2 regions of the Micromonospora sp. WMMA1998 genome follow, and region 2 is predicted to be linked to the other one. Evidence: riboswitches for the same ligand, from Rfam matches in the RefSeq annotation. Region 2 holds a riboswitch; the other holds the start of a gene.
What was found. A riboswitch is a leader RNA that binds a small molecule or an ion and turns the genes downstream of it on or off. The one in region 2 is predicted to bind thiamine pyrophosphate.
Positions count from the first base shown of each region.

Region 1 (8,410 bases), 700 kb from region 2:
AGCCGCTGTCGAAGCTCACCCGGATCGCGCCGGACGTGGCCGAGGCGTGGCGGCGCGGCGACGACGAGACCGTCGACGCGCTCGCCGCGCTGGAGCTGCGCAGGCTGGGGCTGCGGGCCGGCCGGTAGGGTGTGCCGGTGCTGTACTTCCTGATCGTCGTCGCCGTGCTGCTGCTGGGCTACGCGGGCGTGCTGGTGAGTTTCGTCCGTAAGGGTCGCAAGATCCCGCCTTCGGCGTACCTGGTGTTGGCCGCCCTCAACGGCCTGATCCTGGCGGCGGTGATCGCGTGGGCGATCGCCCGCGGCTGAGCGGCTGTTAAAAGGGGCCCCCTCCTCTACCGGATGCGTTAACAGGGGGCCCTTCCTTACAGGCGGCGGCGGACGTCCTCGGCGGTGGACGGGCCGGGCTGCCATCTGGCCACCCAGGGCAGGTCGGCGGGCGGGGTGACCACCCCGGTCTCCAGCGAGGCGTACCGGCCGGCGACGATCCGCTTCGCGGCGGCCACGTCGACCGAGTCGGTGTTCGACCAGAGGCCGGTGAACAGCTCGTCGACGCGCAGCCGGGCCTGGCGGCAGAACAGGTCGGCCAGCTCGACGTTCTCCGGGTGTTCGGCCAGCTCGGCGTAGGCCCGGACGCAGACCGCGGACATCGCGAACAGCTCGGCGCCGATGTCCACCACCCGGCCGAGGAACGCCTGCTTGCGCTCCATCTTCCCCTGCCAGCGGGACATCGCGTAGAAGGTGGAGCGGGCCAGCTTGCGCGAGGTCCGCTCGACGTGCCGCAGGTGCCCGGCCAGCGGCCCGAACTCCTGGTACGCCCCCGGCGCCTGGCCCCGGCCGACGGCCAGCGTGGGCAGCCACTTCGCGTAGAAGGCGCCGGCCCGTGCGCCGGCCTTCGCCTTGCGGCCCAGCCCCGCGTCCGGGTCGATGATGTCGCCGGCGACCGAGAGGTGCGCGTCGACCGCCTCCCGGGCGATCAGCAGGTGCATGATCTCGGTGGAGCCCTCGAAGATCCGGTTGATCCGCAGGTCGCGCATGAGCTGCTCGACCGCGGCCGGCCGTTCGCCCCGGGCGGCCAGCGAGTCGGCCGTCTCGTAGCCGCGCCCGCCCCGGATCTGGATCAGCTCGTCGGCGATCCGCCAGGCCATCTCGCTGGCGTAGAGCTTGACCAGCGCCGCCTCGATCCGGATGTCGTTGCGGTCGTCGTCGGCGAGCAGGCAGGACAGGTCGAGCATCGACTCCATGCCGTACGTGGTGGCGGCGATGAAGGACAGCTTCTTCGCCACCGCCTCGTGCTCAGCCACCGGCCGGCCCCACTGGACCCGGTCGGCGGCCCACTCCCGGGCCACGTTGAGCGCCCACTTGCCGGCGCCGACGCACATCGCCGGCAGCGAGAGCCGCCCGGTGTTCAGCGTGGTCAGGGCGATCTTCAGCCCCTTGCCCTCGCCGCCGATCACGTTCTCCTTCGGCACGAAGACGTCGTGGAACCGGGTGAGGCTGTTCTCCAGGCCGCGAAGCCCGACGAAGGCGTTGCGCCGTTCCACGGTGATGCCGTCGCTGTCGCCCTCCACCACGAACGCGGTGATGCCGCCCCGCCGCCCCTCCGCCGCCGGCACCCGGGCCATCACCACCAGCAGGGTGGCGACCGTGCCGTTGGTGGCCCAGAGCTTGACCCCGTTGAGCCGGTAGCCGGTGCCGTCGGAGGTGGGCTCGGCGGTGGTGGCCAACCGGGCCGGGTCGGAGCCGACGTCCGGCTCGGTGAGCAGGAACGCGGAGACCTCGCCGGCGGCCAGCCGGGGCAGGAAGCGCTCCTTCTGCTCGGGCGTGCCGAACATCTTCAACGGCTGCGGCACACCGATCGACTGGTGCGCGGACAGCAGCGCGCCGATCGCCGGGCTCACCGAACCGGCGAGCATCAGCGCCCGGCAGTAGTGCAGGTTGCTCAGCCCGAGCCCGCCGTACCTCCGGTCGATCTTCATGCCGAACGCGCCGAGCCGGGCCATCCCGTGGAACACCTCGTCGGGGATGCGCGCGTCGCGCTCGATCGCCGCGCCGTCCACCTCAGACCTGAGGTAGGCCCCGAATGCGCCGAGGAACTCGTCGGCGCGGGCCACGTCGTCCGGATCGGACCGGGGCCAGGGATTGATCAGGTCGAGCCGGAACCGGCCGAGGAACAGCTCCTTGCCGAAACTGGGCCGGTCCCAGGCCGCCTCGCGGGCCGCCTCGGCGACCTGGCGGGCCTCCTTCTCGGAGACCTGGCCCGCCTCGGCGGGCAGCGCCCCCGCGCCGTCGGCGGACTCGGGCCGGCTGTTCTGTGTCGTGGTCACGGCTGCCTCCTGGATGGTCGGTCCGGCTGCGGTCGACGCGCTCGACGAAAACGACGCTACCCCCGGGTGTTACCCAGGGGTAGCGTCGCGTGCACGCCCGATTTGGCGGACCGTCAGTCGCCGGACAGCGTCTGCGGGTCGTCGTCCTCGTCGTCGATGTCGTCCTCACCCCAGTTGCGCCGGGCGAACGGCAGGATCGCCCAGAAGGTCAGGAACCAGATCCCGGTGACCGCGCTGAGCACGAACGCGATCGGCCGGGGCAGCACGAAGTCGGTGACCAGCAGGACCGCGCTGACCATCGCGATCAGCATGAAGAACAGGCCGCCGGTGGCCATCCGGTGGGCGAACCGGACCAGCTCCGGCTTGCGGCCCTGGCGGAACAGCGCCCGGTGGAACGCCACCGGCGAGATGATCATCGCGGCGGCCGCGGCGGCCGCCAGCAGCGCCACGATGTAGACGTCGCGCTGGAAGTCGGTGGTCCGGTTGAAGGCGTTGCTGAACGGCATCGTCAGCAGGAAGGCGAACAGGATCTGCACGCCGGTCTGCGCGACGCGCAACTCCTGCAGCAGGTCGGCGAAGTTGCGCTGCCAGCGCTGCTTCTCGGATTCCTTGGACAACTCACGAACCTCCGGTGAAGACGGCACGGCCGGCGGGTGAACGCCCGCCGGCAGGACCGCCAGTGCCCCGTCCGAGTGATCGCGAAACGCCCTCAGGCTCCGCGGCGGATGCGGCCCTCGTACCGCGCCTCCAACTCGGCGTTGTGCTCGTCGCCGCCGGTGATGTTGGCGGAGAGGTAGACCGGCGGCCGTTCGCCGGTGGCCAGCAGCCGGGCCACCACCTCGGCGACGATCTGCTGGGCCAGCAGCGCCGCGGTGATCGAGGAGACCGCGCCGACCGCGCCGCCGCCGGGCAGCGGCAGCGTCGCGTCGCCGTACGGGGCGCCGTTGTCCAGCACCACGTCGGCGAAGTCGGCGAGCTTGCGGCCGGACGGGTGCCGGGACGCCATCCGGGCCGAGTGCTGGGCCGAGGTGATCGCCACCAGCCCGTGCCCGCGCTCCTTCACGATGGCGGCGAACTCCACCATCGCCCCGTTCACGCCCGAGTTGGAGGCCAGCACGAACACGTCCTGCGGCCGGATCGGGGCCAGCTCGTAGAGGCGGTGCGCCACGGCCGGCTCGCGTTCCAGCTTCGGGCCGAGCACGTCGGCCGGCTCCCCGCCCCGCAGCACCAGGTCACGCAGCGCGATCCGGTTGGTGGGGACCAGCCCACCGGCCCTTCCGGCGATCTCCATGGCGAGTGCCTCGGAGTGTCCGGTGCCGAAGGCGTGCACCACCGCGTCGGCGCGCAGCGCCGTGGCGATCAGGTCGGCCGCCGCGGCCACGTTCCGCCGTTGCTCGGCGGCCACCCGGCCCATCGTCTCGGTCACCACCGCCAGGTAGTCCTCGGCGCTCACCGTCATGCTTCCTCCGCTCCTGTGCACCGGGCGAGGATCGCGGCGGCCAGCGGGCCGGGCGCCTCGTCGGGGATCCAGTGGCTGACGCCGTCGAGCACCAGGAAGCGGTAGTCCCCGGTGACGTGCGCCGCGCACGCCTGCGCGGCCGTCCGACCGATCGCCACGTCCCGGTCGCTCCAGACGTACGTGGTCGGCACGCCCACCGGTCCGACGGCCTTCATGTCCGTCCCGCTCATCGCCCGGTACCAGTTGAGCGCCGCGGTGAGCGCCTCCGGCTCGCGCATCGGCTCGGCGTAGCGGGCCACCGCGTCGGCGTCCCCCACCCCGCCGAGCAGCCGCCGCAGCGCGGCGCCGCGCAGCGCCAGCAGCACCTTCTCCGCCTTGCCGGGCATCCGGAACAGCGCGATGTAGGCGGACTTCGCCTTCTGCCGGGGGTCGGTGGCGAGCGCGTGGCCCATCGCCGCCGGGTGCGGCACCGACACCGCGGTCAGCGTCCGCACCCGCTCCGGGTGCGCCGCCGCCAGCCCCCAGGCCACGATCGCGCCCCAGTCGTGACCGACCAGGTGCGCGCGGGTCACCCCGAGCGCGTCCAGCACGCCGGCCGCGTCGGCCACCAGCTCCGGGATCCGGTACGCCTCGACGGCGGCCGGCCGCGCGCCGGGCGAGTAGCCGCGCTGGTCCAGCGCGTACGTGCGCAGCCCGGCGGCGTGCAGCGCGGGCGTGACCGCGTCCCACTCGCCGGAGTGCTGCGGGAAGCCGTGCAGCAGCAGGACCGGGTCGCCGTCCTCGGGGCCGCCGGTGCGTACCTCGAACGTCAGTCCCCGCGCCTCGACCCGCATGATCACCACCGTAGCCGACAGTTGCCCTGCTGGGCCCGGGGCAGGCGACGGTGCTAGCGTCTGCGACGAGACAACTTCACATCCGACAGGGGAGCGCACAGCGCTGAGAGTGCGGGCCGAGGCCCGCAGACCCTCGAACCTGATCTGGGTAATGCCAGCGCAGGGAGTTCGGTCGACCTCCAGCCGCGCCGCCGTCCGGGCGTTCCGGGCGCGGCGTGCGTCTTCTCCTGGTTCCTCACCTGAACTGGGAGTCCGTCATGAGCCACACCGACAGCAACCGCTGGCGTACGGTCGACATCGTCGTCGCCTCGGTGATCGCCGTCGCCTTCGGCGTCGTCTTCTGGGCCTGGGGCCTGCTCTGGAGCGCCACCGACGCGGCGTTCGCGTTCTTCCCGCCGGCGCAGGCGCTGCTCTACGGCGTCTGGCTGATCCCGGCGGTGCTCGCCGGCCTGATCATCCGCAAGCCGGGCGCGGCGCTCTACTGCGAGACCGTCGCCGCGATCGTCTCCGCGCTGCTGGGCAGCCAGTGGGCGAGCATCGTGATCCTCCAGGGCCTGATGCAGGGCATCGGCGCCGAACTGGCGTTCGCCGCGTTCCGCTACCGCTCGTTCCGGCTGCCGGTGGCGGTGCTGGCCGGCGCGCTGACCGGCCTGGGCGCGGCGATCTTCGACTTCGTCTACTGGAACAAGGCCTACGAGCTGACCTCCTACCGGATCCCGTACGCCCTGATCACGATCGTCAGCGCCACCGTCGTGGCCGGCGTCGGCGCGCACCTGCTCACCCGGGCCCTGGCGAACACCGGCGTCCTGGACCGCTTCCCCGCCGGCCGCGACCGCGCCCTGGTCTGACCGGTCCGCCGCCTGTTGATCAAGGAGTTCGCGTCGGCGGCGGGCGATGTCCCTGACGCGAACTCCTTGATCGACGAGGCTGAGGTCGGAACGGGAGGAGGTGTGGAACGGTGAGCGGGGTGGTTCTCCGGGGGTTCGGGTGGCGGCACGGGGGACGTCGGGCCTGGGCGGTGCGTGGCGTCGACCTGCGCGTCGAGAGCGGGGAACGGGTCCTGCTGCTCGGGGCCTCCGGGGCCGGCAAGAGCACGCTGCTGGCAGCGCTGGCCGGGCTGCTTCCGGAGGACTCCGGCGAGCAGGAGGGCACCGTCGAGATCGACGGGCTGGACCCGCGCAAGGCCCGCGAACGCGTCGGCGTGGTCTTCCAGGACCCGGAGACCCAGCTGGTGATGGCCCGCTCCGGCGACGACGTCGCGTTCGGGCTGGAGAACCGGGGCGTACCGGCCGAGGAGATCTGGCCCCGGGTGGACGAGGCGCTGCGCCGGGTCGGCTTCCCCTACCCCCGGGACCGCCCCACCGCCGCGCTCAGCGGGGGCGAGCAGCAGCGCCTCGCCCTGGCCGGGACGCTCGCGCTGCGCCCCGGGCTGCTGCTGCTGGACGAGCCCACCGCCAACCTCGACCCGACCGGCGCCACTCTGATCCGCCGGGCCGTCGCGGACGCGCTCGACCCGGACACCACGCTGATCCTGGTCGAGCACCGGGTGGCCGAGGCGCTGCCGCTGGTCGACCGCGTGGTGGTGCTGGAACCCGGTGGCGGGGTGCGGGCCGACGGGCCGCCCGAGGCGGTCTTCGCCGCGCACGGCGAAGCGCTGGCCGCCGCCGGGGTCTGGGTGCCCGGACACACCATCCCGCCGCGGCACGCCACCGCGCCGCCCGGGGAGACCCTGCTCGCCGCCGACCGGCTCGGCCTGCCGCCCCGGCTGACCCCCACCGACCTTCGGGTACGCGCCGGCGAGGCACTCGCCGTCCTCGGCCCCAACGGCGCCGGCAAGTCCACGCTGGCGCTGCTCCTCGGCGGCCTGCTGCGCCCCGGTGCCGGTGCGCTCACCGCCTCCGCCGAGCTGGCCGGCCGGGACGCGCGCACTCCCCCGCACCGCTGGCGGGCGCCCGCGCTGGCGCGCCGGATCGGTTCGGTGTTCCAGGACCCGGAGCACCAGTTCGTCACCGGCACGGTGCGGGACGAGTTGGCGCTCGGCCCGCGCCGTACCGGCCGGTCCGAGTCGGACGTGACCGACACCGTGGACGCGCTGCTGCACCGGCTGCGACTGGACCGGTTGGCCGGCGCCAATCCGTACACCCTCTCCGGCGGCGAGGCGCGGCGGCTGAGCGTGGCGACCGCCCTGGCCACCGCGCCCCGCCTGCTGATCTGCGACGAACCCACGTTCGGCCAGGACCGGCGGACCTGGCTGGAACTGGTCGACCTGCTCGCCGAGCTGCGCGACGCCGGCCACGGCGTGGTCGCGGTGACGCACGACGCGGACTTCGTCGCCGCGCTGGCCGACCGGACGCTCACCCTGGACCGCCCGCCCGCCGACCTCGACCGGACGCGCCCGGCCGGGCTCGCCGGCCAGCCGGGTCCCGTGCTCGCCGCCCTGCCTGGGTCCGTCGGCTCGTCGTCAGGCGGTCTCGGCGCGGACGAGTCACCGTCCCCGCCCGGCCGTCACGGCGCGGACGGGCCACCGTCGACCCCGCCGCGAGGGGCGGGCGCACCGTGATCGATCTCGAACCGGTCGCCGCGCCCGACGCCCCGCTGGCCCGGCGCAACCCGGTGGCGAAGGTGGCCGCCGCGCTGGTCTTCACGCTCGTGCTGGTGGCGACGCTGGACCCGGTCGCGCCGGCCATCGCCATCGCCATCGAACTCGCGGTGCTGCCACTGTTCGGCGTCCGCTACCGGGTGCTGGCCCGACGGGCCTGGCCGCTGCTGGCCGGAGCCGTGGGCATCCTGGTCACGCTGGTGCTCTTCGCCGCCGACCGGTCCGGTCCGGTGCTGCTCGACGCCGGCCCGGTGCTGGTCACCCAGGGTGTGCTGGTCACCGCCCTCGGCCTGGTGCTGCGCATGCTCGCCGTGGCGCTGCCCGGGATCGTCGTCTTCGCCACCACCGATCCGACCGAGCTGGCCGACGCGCTGATCCAGAACGCGAAGGCGCCGGCCCGGTTCGCCATCGGCGCGCTGGCCGCGTTCCGGATGGTGCCGCTGCTGGAACAGGAGTGGCGGATGATCAGCATGGCCCGGCGGGCCCGGGGCGTGGACGCCGGCCGGAACCCGCTGGCCAAGCTGCGGCTGTTCGGCTCGACCGCGTTCGCGCTGCTGGTCGGCGCGATCCGGCGGGGCACCCGGCTGGCCGTGGCGATGGACGCGCGGGGCTTCGACGCCGGCACGCCGCGTACGGTGGCCCGGCGTCAGCACTTCACCCGGGCCGACGCCCTGCTGGTGGTCACCGCCGCGCTCCTGGCCGGCGCCGCCCTGACCACGAGCATCCTCCTCGGCACCTTCCGCCCCCTCATCGGCTGACCCAGCCTCCGGTGCGTCGATCATGAAGTTGGCGGCACTCGGCGCCCGAATTGTCGCCGCCAACTTCATGGTCGACGCCGTGGGGAAGGGTGGAGCCCCGGGCGCGGCGCGTCCGGGGCTCTGTCGGTCAGCTGCGGCGGAAGGCGTAGAAGCGGGTCTGGCCGGCGCGCTGGCTGCGCCCGGTGACGCCCGACCGGCCTCCGGCGGGCGGGCCGGCGGTGGGCGGCGCCGGGGCCTGCTCCGTCGGCAGGGACACCGGCGTCGACGGCGCCACGGTGAGCGCGTCGAGATCCCTCGGGGTCACCTCCCGCAGCGACGGCGACGGCTTGCGGGACTTCTTCGGGCTGCGCTTCGCGGGCATCCGCGGTCCTCCTGTCTGGCGGGCGCGCCGACCACGGACGCGCCGAGCGGGTGCGCCCCGGGTGCGATCCGACC
Region 1 is NZ_CP114911.1:2,631,985-2,640,394, forward strand. Features, by position in the region: gene O7600_RS11540 (hypothetical protein) at 1-128, shown strand, start outside; gene O7600_RS11545 (hypothetical protein) at 138-308, shown strand; gene O7600_RS11550 (acyl-CoA dehydrogenase family protein) at 365-2,326, opposite strand; gene O7600_RS11555 (DUF6328 family protein) at 2,440-2,943, opposite strand; gene O7600_RS11560 (SIS domain-containing protein) at 3,036-3,785, opposite strand; gene O7600_RS11565 (alpha/beta hydrolase) at 3,782-4,618, opposite strand; TPP riboswitch at 4,696-4,802, shown strand; gene O7600_RS11570 (ECF transporter S component) at 4,876-5,466, shown strand; gene O7600_RS11575 (ABC transporter ATP-binding protein) at 5,577-7,178, shown strand; gene O7600_RS11580 (energy-coupling factor transporter transmembrane component T) at 7,175-7,975, shown strand; gene O7600_RS11585 (hypothetical protein) at 8,103-8,336, opposite strand.
Region 1: it holds a riboswitch for thiamine pyrophosphate, as region 2 does, so the genes downstream of both, O7600_RS11570 (ECF transporter S component) here and thiE (thiamine phosphate synthase) in region 2, are expected to answer to the same signal.

Region 2 (8,410 bases):
TCCGGGGTGACGGTCCCGGCCCGGGCGTACGCGAGCTGCGTCGGCCGCTTCCCGTCCACCCCGGCCAGCGGGGTGCCGGCGCCCCGGGACGGCGCCACGTCGCCGCGCTCGGCGATCCACGGTCCGCGCAGCGCGGGCAGCCCCACCTCCGGGTCGGAGCCGGGACCGGAGGTGTCGTAGAGCCGGACCGGCGGGTTGTCCCCGGTCAGCGCCACCTCGGCGAACGGCACCCTGACGTCCGGCCGGGACCCTTCCACGTACACCTTGCTACGTGCCTGCATGACAGCCTCCCTGTCGGTCAAGCGGACCAGCCGAAGTGGTCCAGCGGGCCGCGTCCCGCGCCCAGCTCCCAGCTCCGCGCGCCGGTCAGCGCGCGGGTGACGTACTCCTTCGCGGCGGCCACCGCGACCGGCACCGGGTCGCCGGCGGCCAACCGGACCGCGACGGCGGCCGCGAACGAGCAGCCGGTGCCGTGGTTGTGCCGGGTGTCCACCCGGGGCGCGCGCAGCAGGCGGGTCGTCCCGCCGCCGGCCAGCACGTCCACCGACTCGCCGGCCGCGTCCACGTCACCGCCGGTCACCACCACGAACGCCGGTCCGCGCGCGGCCAGCGCCTCGGCCGCGGCGACCATCTCCTCCACGGTGCCCACCGGGCCCCCGGTGAGGGCCGCGGCCTCCGCGCAGTTCGGCGTCGCCACCTCGGCGTACGGGAGCAGCCGCTCGACCGCCTCCACCACGCCGAGCCGGTGCCCGCTGGTGGCGACCAGCACCGGGTCGACGACCAGGTGTGGCAGCCGCCCGGCCCGGGCCGCCTCGGCCACCGCGTCGGCGACGGCCGGGGTGCCGAGCATCCCGGTCTTCACCGCCCTGACGTCGAAGTCGCCGAGCACGCTGTCCAGCTGGTCGCGCACGGTCTGCGGGGGCAGCGCCAGGACCGCGTCGACGCCCCGGGTGTTCTGCGCGGTGATCGCGGTGAGCACGGTCGTGCCGTACGCGCCGAGCGCGGCGAACGTCTTCAGGTCGGCCTGGATGCCCGCTCCTGCTCCGGAGTCGGAGCCGGCGATGCTGAGAACTGTTTTCGGCGTCACTGGTGTTCTCCGGTTGTCGCGGTTGAGGGCTGCGGCCGACCGTGCCCACTCCGGGCGGTCAGACTTGATCCCTCCGTGGGCACGGTCGGCCGCAGCCCTGTCGCGTGCGGGCCTTCGTCGGATGGCGCGGGGTGGGTGCGCGTCAAGCAGGTGGCCGCCTCCTGGAAGGCTCTGCCCAGCGTGGTGGCGGTTTCGGTGGGGTTCTGGGCGCGCATGATCGCGCCCAGGACTGCTACTCCTTGTGCGCCTGCCTCGACGCATGCGCGGACCTGGCCCGGGGTTTCGATGCCGCCCAGTGCGAGCACCGAGACCGGGCTGGCTTTCACCAGCGCGGCGAGTCCGGCCGCCCGCAACGCCGGGCCGTAGCCGGGTTTCGTCTTGGTCTCGTAGACCGGGGACACTGTCGCGTAGTGCTCGGTGGTGAGCCGGGCCAGCTCGGCGGTGTCGTGGCAGGAGCGGCCGACCAGTCCGACGGCGGGCGGCGGGTAGGGGCCGGCGGCGGGCAGGTGCACGGCGTCCCCGTCGAGCGGGTCCGGTCCGGCGACGATCAGCGTGCCGTTCGCCTCGGCGAGGATCGCGCGCAGGTCGACGGCGAGCGCGAGGCGTTCGGCGCGGGGCAGGTCCTTCTCCCGCAGCACCACCCACCGCACTCCCCCACCGACGGCCCCCGCCACCACGTCGACAAGCGCCCCGCGCACCAGCCGCCGATCGCTGAGCAGCACCACCCCACTCGGGCAGCCCTGAATCTTGGTACGTGGCCGCCCCTCCGGGGGCGCATCCGTACCAAGATCCGCAACGCGTGAAGCGGTCACAGGTCGGGCCGCCCCTCGTCCGGAGTGGACGCCTGGGCGTGGAAGCGGCGGGCGATGCGGCCCGCGCCGTACGCCAGGCGGCCGGCCTCGACCGCGTACCGCATCGCCGTGGCCATCGCCACCGGGTCGGCGGCCCGGGTCACGGCGCTGGCCAGCAGCACCGCGTCGCAGCCCAGCTCCATCGCGAGCGCGGCGTCGGAGGCGGTGCCGATACCCGCGTCGAGCACCACCGGGACGGCGACGGCCTGCCGGATCAGCCGGATGTGGTGCGGGTTGCCGATGCCCAGACCGGAGCCGATCGGCGACCCGGCCGGCATCACCGCCGCGCAGCCCACGTCGGCCAGCCGCCGGGCCAGCACCGGATCATCCGAGGTGTACGGCAGCACGGTGAACCCGTCCGCGACCAGTTCCTCGGCGGCGCGCAGCAGCTCCACCCCGTCGGGCAGCAGCGTGCGCTCGTCGCCGATCACCTCCAGCTTCACCCAGTCGGTGTCGAACGCCTCCCGGGCCAGGTGCGCTGTCTTCACCGCCTCGACGGCGGTCCGGCAGCCGGCCGTGTTGGGCAGCAGCCGTACGCCGCACCGCTCCACCAGGTCCAACAGGCCGCCCGACCCGCCGGGCGTGATGTCCACCCGACGCAGCGCCAGTGTCACCAGCTCGGTGCCGGAGGCGCGGATCGCCTGCTCCAGCACATGCAGGTTGGCCGCGCCGCCGGTGCCGAGGACGAGCCGGGAGCCGAACCCGACCCCGCCGATCTCCAACCTGGACATGCCGTTCACCCGCCCTGGGTGGCGCTGAGGACCTCGACCCGGTCGCCCTCGCGCAGCACGCTCTCCGGCCAGCCGCCGCGCGGCACCACCTCGCCGTTCACCGCCACCGCGAGCCCGCGCTCCCGGTCGGTGACGGTGCGGACCACCTCGGCGACGGTGACACCCTCGGGCAGCGTCCGGCCGGTGCCGTTGACGATCAGTTCCACGTGCGCTCCTTCCCGAAGCGGTCGGGGGTGAAGGGGGCGAGCGCGGGATCCGGCTCGCCGGTGACGATCAGCTCGGTGACCAGGTCGGCGGTGACCGGGGTGAGCACGATGCCGTGCCGGTGGTGGCCGGTGGCGGCGAGCACGCCCGGCCGCCCGGGCAGTGGCCCGACGATCGGTGCGTTGTCGGGCGTACCGGGGCGCAGCCCGGCGACAGCCTCCACCAGCTCGTACTCGACGAGTTCCGGCACCAGCTCGGCGGCGGCGCGCAGCAGCGTCAGCACGCCTCCGGCGGTGACCTCGGTGTCCGCGCGCTCCTCGACGGTCGCGCCGACCACCACCTCGCCGCTGTCCCGGGGCACCAGGTAGACCGCCTCGCCGTCGGCGTACCCCCGGATCACGTGCCGGAAGCCCGGCGGGCCGGCGGCGGGCGCGCGGAGTCGCAGCACCTGGCCCTTGACCGGCCGGACCGGCAGGCCGGTCAGCGCCGCCGCGCCGCAGCCCGCCGCGACCACGGTGAACCGGGCGTCCACCTCGGACAGCGCGCCGACCCGCACCGGCCGCAGCACGACGCCGGCCCGCTCGGCCGCCGCGCGCAACGCGGTGACCAGCCGGCGCGGGTCGACCTGGTGGTCGCCGGGCGCCACAGCGCCGCCGCGCACCCGGGTGGCCAGCGCCGGCTCGCGGTCGCGCAGGTCTGTGGGGCGCAGCGGCGTGATCGGCAGTGCCAGACCCTGTTGGTACGACCACAGCCGCCGCGCCTCGGCCAGGTCGTCGGCGGTGAGCCCGACGACGAGCGTGCCCTCGGTGCGATACCCGAGGTCGACGTCGCTCGCCGCGGACAGCTCGGCGGCGAACGCGGGCCAGCGGGCGGCGGACGCCACCAGCAGCCCGGTCAGCTCGTGCTCCCCGAAGTACGCCTCGGCGACCGGCGAGAGCATCCCGGCGGCCACCGAGGAGGCACCCGACCCGGGCCGGTCGTCGTGCACCATCACGCGCAGCCCGCGCTGGGCGCACCGCCACGCGATCGCCCACCCGATCGGCCCGCCACCCACCACCGCCACGTCGGTAAGGAAGGGCCCCCTCTTAACGCCTCCGGTAGAGGAAGGGTCCCTGCTTAACACGTCAGCGCACCGAGCAGCTCGGCGGTGGCCCGGGCCGGGTCGGCCGCCCCGCTGACCGCCCCCACCACCGCCACCCCGTACGCCCCGGCGGCCCGCAGCGCCGGCACGGTGGCGGCGGTCACCCCGCCGATGGCGATCACCGGCACGTCCACCGCCTCGGCGACGGCGCGTACCCCCGCCGGGCCGATCGGCGTGGGCAGGCCGGACTTGGTGGTGGTGGCGTGGCACGGGCCGACGCCCAGGTAGCTCGCGCCGGCGGTGACGGCCGCTCGGGCGCCGTCCGGCTCACGGGCGGTGGCGCCGAGCACGGCGTCCGGGCCGAGCACCCGGCGCGCGGCGGCCACCGGCAGGTCGTCCGCCCCGACGTGGCCCCCGGCAGCGGCCACCGCCACCGCCACGTGCAGCCGGTCGTTGACCAGGCACCGGGCCCCGTACGGTCGACAGGCGTCGACCACCAGGCGGGCCAGCTCGTACGCCTCCCGGTCGGTGGCGTCGTCCTCCACCCGGACCTGCACGACGAGGTCGGCGCGGGCCACCGGCAGGGCGGCGCGCAGCACGGCGAGCGGGTCACGCCCCGGCCGGGTGTCGGTGATGAGATGCAGTCGTCCCAGGGACGGCACGGCAACGCTCCTCCCTGCGCCGGCATTACCCGGATCAGGTTCGACGGTCGGGGGCTCCCAGCCCCCCTCTCAGCCCGGTCCACACCGGGCTCCCGTGGGTCACTTGCGGCCTACCGTACGACGCCTCCCCGTCGGACGGAAGACCGGGTGACGTTTTTCCCAGGAACCGTCCACATGCCGTACCGGGACCACGGGTGACCGTCTCGTCACGACACGCTGCCGGGATGTCCGTTCCCGTCCGGGTCCCGCGCCGCCTGACGATCCTGCCGTTCCGGGGCGGCCTTGCCGTCTCCGAAGGGCTGCTGACCTGGACGATGTTGCGCGGGCCGACATGGATCCGCCTACTGCCTGACGTGTACGTGCACCGGGACGGACACCGCGCCGACGACCATCGGATGTGGTGCGAGGCGGTGGCGTTGCGCCTGCCGCCGGGTGCCGCGCTGGCGGGACGCAGCGCCGCCTGGCTGTTCGGGGTGGACCTGCTCGGCCGGGATGCGCCGGTGACGGTGCTGTTGCCGCGTCCCGCCCGGGTGCGCCCGCACCCGCGTCTGTCGGTCGCCCGGTCCCCGTTGCCCGACCGGGATCGGACCCGGTTCGGCGGGCTCCCCGTCACCACCACGCTGCGCACCGCGTTCGACCTGGGTCGGCAGGGGTCACGCGCCGACGCGCTGGTCGCCGTCGACGCGCTGCTCCGCCGCCGGGTGGTGACGCTGCCCGCCCTGCGCGCCTACGCCGCCGACCGACCGGGCTGGCCGGGCGCTCCGCTGCTGCGCGAGGTGCTGGCGCTGGCCGAGCCGTCGAGCGAGTCCCCGATGGAGACCCGCCTGCGGCTGCTCCTCCTCGACGCCGGCCTCGGCCCGCTCGTCGCCCAGCACGAGGTACGCGCGGGCGGGCGCTTCGTGGCCCGGGTCGACCTGGCCTGGCCGGCGCTCCGCCTCGCGATCGAGTACGACGGCGACCACCACCGCGAGCGGGCTCACTTCCGCCGCGACGTGGCGCGCCTGAACGCGCTCCGCGCGGCCGGTTGGGTGGTGCTCCGGTTCACCGCCGACGACGTGTTGCGCCGTCCGGACGCCACCGTCGCCCTGGTCCGCCAGGCCCTCGCCGAACGCCTCACCACCGCACCGCCGCACTGACCCGGTATCCCCACGCGCCGCGCCCTCAAGCGCCCACACCCGAACACCCCGCCCGAACGCCACGCCCGACGCCCCGCCCCTCGGCCCGGCCCGACGCCCGGCGTGCCGCCCCGCTCCTCGTCCCAGCCCGACGCCCCGCCCGACGTGCCGCCCCGCCCCTCGGCCCGCCCCGCCCGTCGGCCCCGCCCCGCAGTAGGCGGGCCAGGTCGACGCCGTCCGGGCGGTCGTAGCGCTCCTCGGTCCTGAGACGCCACGGACGTCAGCCCCGCCCGCAGGCACCCATGACGTTCCACCCGCCGCCAGGACCGGCCGTGGGTGGAACACCATGGGTGCCTCAGCGCTCGTTTGACACCCATGACGTTCCACTCACGGTGAGCGCTGGCGCTGAGTGGGACACCATGGGTGTCTAGCCGGGCGGAACTCGCCGGTGGATCGCCAGAGGAAGGGTGGCGCGCCGAGGGTGGCCGCGGCGCAGGCCACCACGCCAGCGGACCGCGGAGGCGGCCACGCCGGCGGGAATCCGTCAGAGGAGGGCGTCGAGGGCGTCCAGGTCCTCGTCGGAGGGCTGCCATGTGCCCGCCTCGGCGTTGGCGCGTACCTGCTCGGGCGTGGTGGCGCCGGCGATCACCGACGTCACCGCGGGCCGGGCGGCCAGCCCGCCGATGGCCACCTGGAGCATGCTGATCCCGCGCTCCGCCGCGTACGCCTCGATCGCCTCGATGGTGTCCCAGCGCGCGGCGGCCAGCCGCTCGGCGTACCGGCCGCCGCCGGCCAGCCGGCTGCCCGCCGGGGGCGCCTCGTCCCGCTTGTACTTGCCGGTGAGCAGCCCGTTGGCGAGCGGGAAGAACGGCAGCATGCCGAGCCCGAATCGCTCGCAGGCGGGGATCACCTCGTCCTCCACCCCGCGTTCCAGCAGCGAGTAGTGGTTCTGCGCGGAGATGAACCGGGTACGCCCCTGCGACGACGCGGTCCAGTCGGCGTCGGCGATCTGCCACCCGGCGAAGTTGGAGTTGCCGAGGTAGCGCACCTTGCCGGCGGTCACCAGGTCGTCCAGCGCGGCGAGCGTCTCGTCGATCGGCGTGCCCGGGTCCGGCTCGTGCATCTGGTAGAGGTCGATGTGGTCGGTGCCGAGCCGGCGCAGCGACGCCTCGACCGCACGGGCGATGTAGCGGCGGGCGCCCCGGGCGCCGTGATCCGGCCCGTTCGCGCCGTGCATGTCCATGCCGAACTTGGTGGCGACCACCACGTCGTCGCGGCGGCCCTTGAGCGCCTGCCCGAGCAGCTCCTCGGAGCCGCCCTGCGGCTCGCCGTAGATGTCGGCGGTGTCGAAGAAGGTGATCCCGGCGTCGAGCGCGGCGTCCACCACCGCCCGGGTGCCGTCGCTGTCGAGTTTGCGGCCGAAGTTGTTGCAGCCGATGCCGACCACGGACACCACGAGTCCGGAGTCGCCCAGCCGGCGGTAGGTCATCTCACTCACGAGATCCACCCTATGCCCGCGCCCGTGCCGCCACCCGGCGAGCGGCGGGCCGGGCCACCGCCGAGGTGAGTCGTCCGCGACATCAGCTCCATAGGCGTCCGGCGGACGCCTCCGCGCCACGCCACGCCGCGCCGCGATCACCCGACATCCGCCCGCCCACGCGTCACGACAGGCCGCGCCGCGCGACCAGCACCGAATGTCCGCCCGCCCACGCGCCGCGCCGCACGACCGCCGCTGACCGCTCAGCCCAGCACGTCGTCGGCCAACGCCCGGGCGGCACCGACCGTCGCCGCCAGTTCGGCAGGGGTACGCCCCACCGCGCCCAGCAGCGCGTGCGCCCGGTCGGCGAAGACCGGCGGCGCGTCCGGCAACCGGCCGGCCGAGGTGATCATGCCCTTCTCGTTGACCAGCCACCGCCCCGCCCGGCCGTGCAGCGCGTGCGCCAGCACCCCGACGACGCGGAACAGGCACCCGCCGACGTAGCCGGCATCGCCCCCGGCCGCCCCCTTCGCCGCGCCGTCGAGCAGCAGCCCGGTCTCCCAGCCGCCGGCCACCAGCGCGGCGCCCAGCGCGGGCGGGTAGTCGACGGTCTCGGCGCGCAACGCGGTCAGCTCACCGGTCGGGTCGCCGAGCACCCGCCCGAGCGCCACCTCCCCCGCGTACGCGTGCGAGTAGAAGCCGAGCGGATGACCGGCCTGCACCTGCACCGTGTAGTGGCCGGCCCGGCAGTCCGCCCAGATCCGCCGCACGCGGTCCAGATCCCGGTAGATCCAGTCCACCGCCGCCCCGCCGACGCGCAGCCAGCCGCCGCCGTCGACCCAGGGCCCCCAGTCACCGGGTGCGGTGAGGTCCACCGGGCCGTCGGCGACCGAGGCGGCCACCGCGCGCAGCCCGGCCAGGTCCGGCTCGCCCCGGTAGTAGAGCCCGAGGTCCCAGTCGGAGTCGGGCCGGTGGTCGCCGCGGGCCCGGCTGCCGCCGAGTGCCACCGCGACCACGCCGTCGACCGCGCACAGCCGGTCGACCAGCCCCTGGTCGATCATCCGACGTCCCAGACCGGTTCCGGCGTCTCCACCACGTCGCCGTCGCCGCGGAACAGCACGAACCGGTCGAAGGTACGGGTGAACCAGCGGTCGTGGGTCACCGCGATCACCGTCCCCTCGAACGCGGTCAGCCCGGCCTCC
Region 2 is NZ_CP114911.1:3,335,812-3,344,221, forward strand. Features, by position in the region: gene thiC (phosphomethylpyrimidine synthase ThiC) at 1-281, opposite strand, end outside; gene thiD (bifunctional hydroxymethylpyrimidine kinase/phosphomethylpyrimidine kinase) at 299-1,087, opposite strand; gene O7600_RS14865 (thiamine phosphate synthase) at 1,084-1,833, opposite strand; gene O7600_RS14870 (thiazole synthase) at 1,896-2,678, opposite strand; gene thiS (sulfur carrier protein ThiS) at 2,675-2,875, opposite strand; gene thiO (glycine oxidase ThiO) at 2,866-3,996, opposite strand; gene thiE (thiamine phosphate synthase) at 3,990-4,616, opposite strand; TPP riboswitch at 4,611-4,722, opposite strand; gene O7600_RS14890 (DUF559 domain-containing protein) at 4,841-5,752, shown strand; gene O7600_RS14895 (aldo/keto reductase) at 6,276-7,238, opposite strand; gene O7600_RS14900 (nucleotidyltransferase domain-containing protein) at 7,472-8,269, opposite strand; gene O7600_RS14905 (ATP-binding cassette domain-containing protein) at 8,266-8,410, opposite strand, start outside.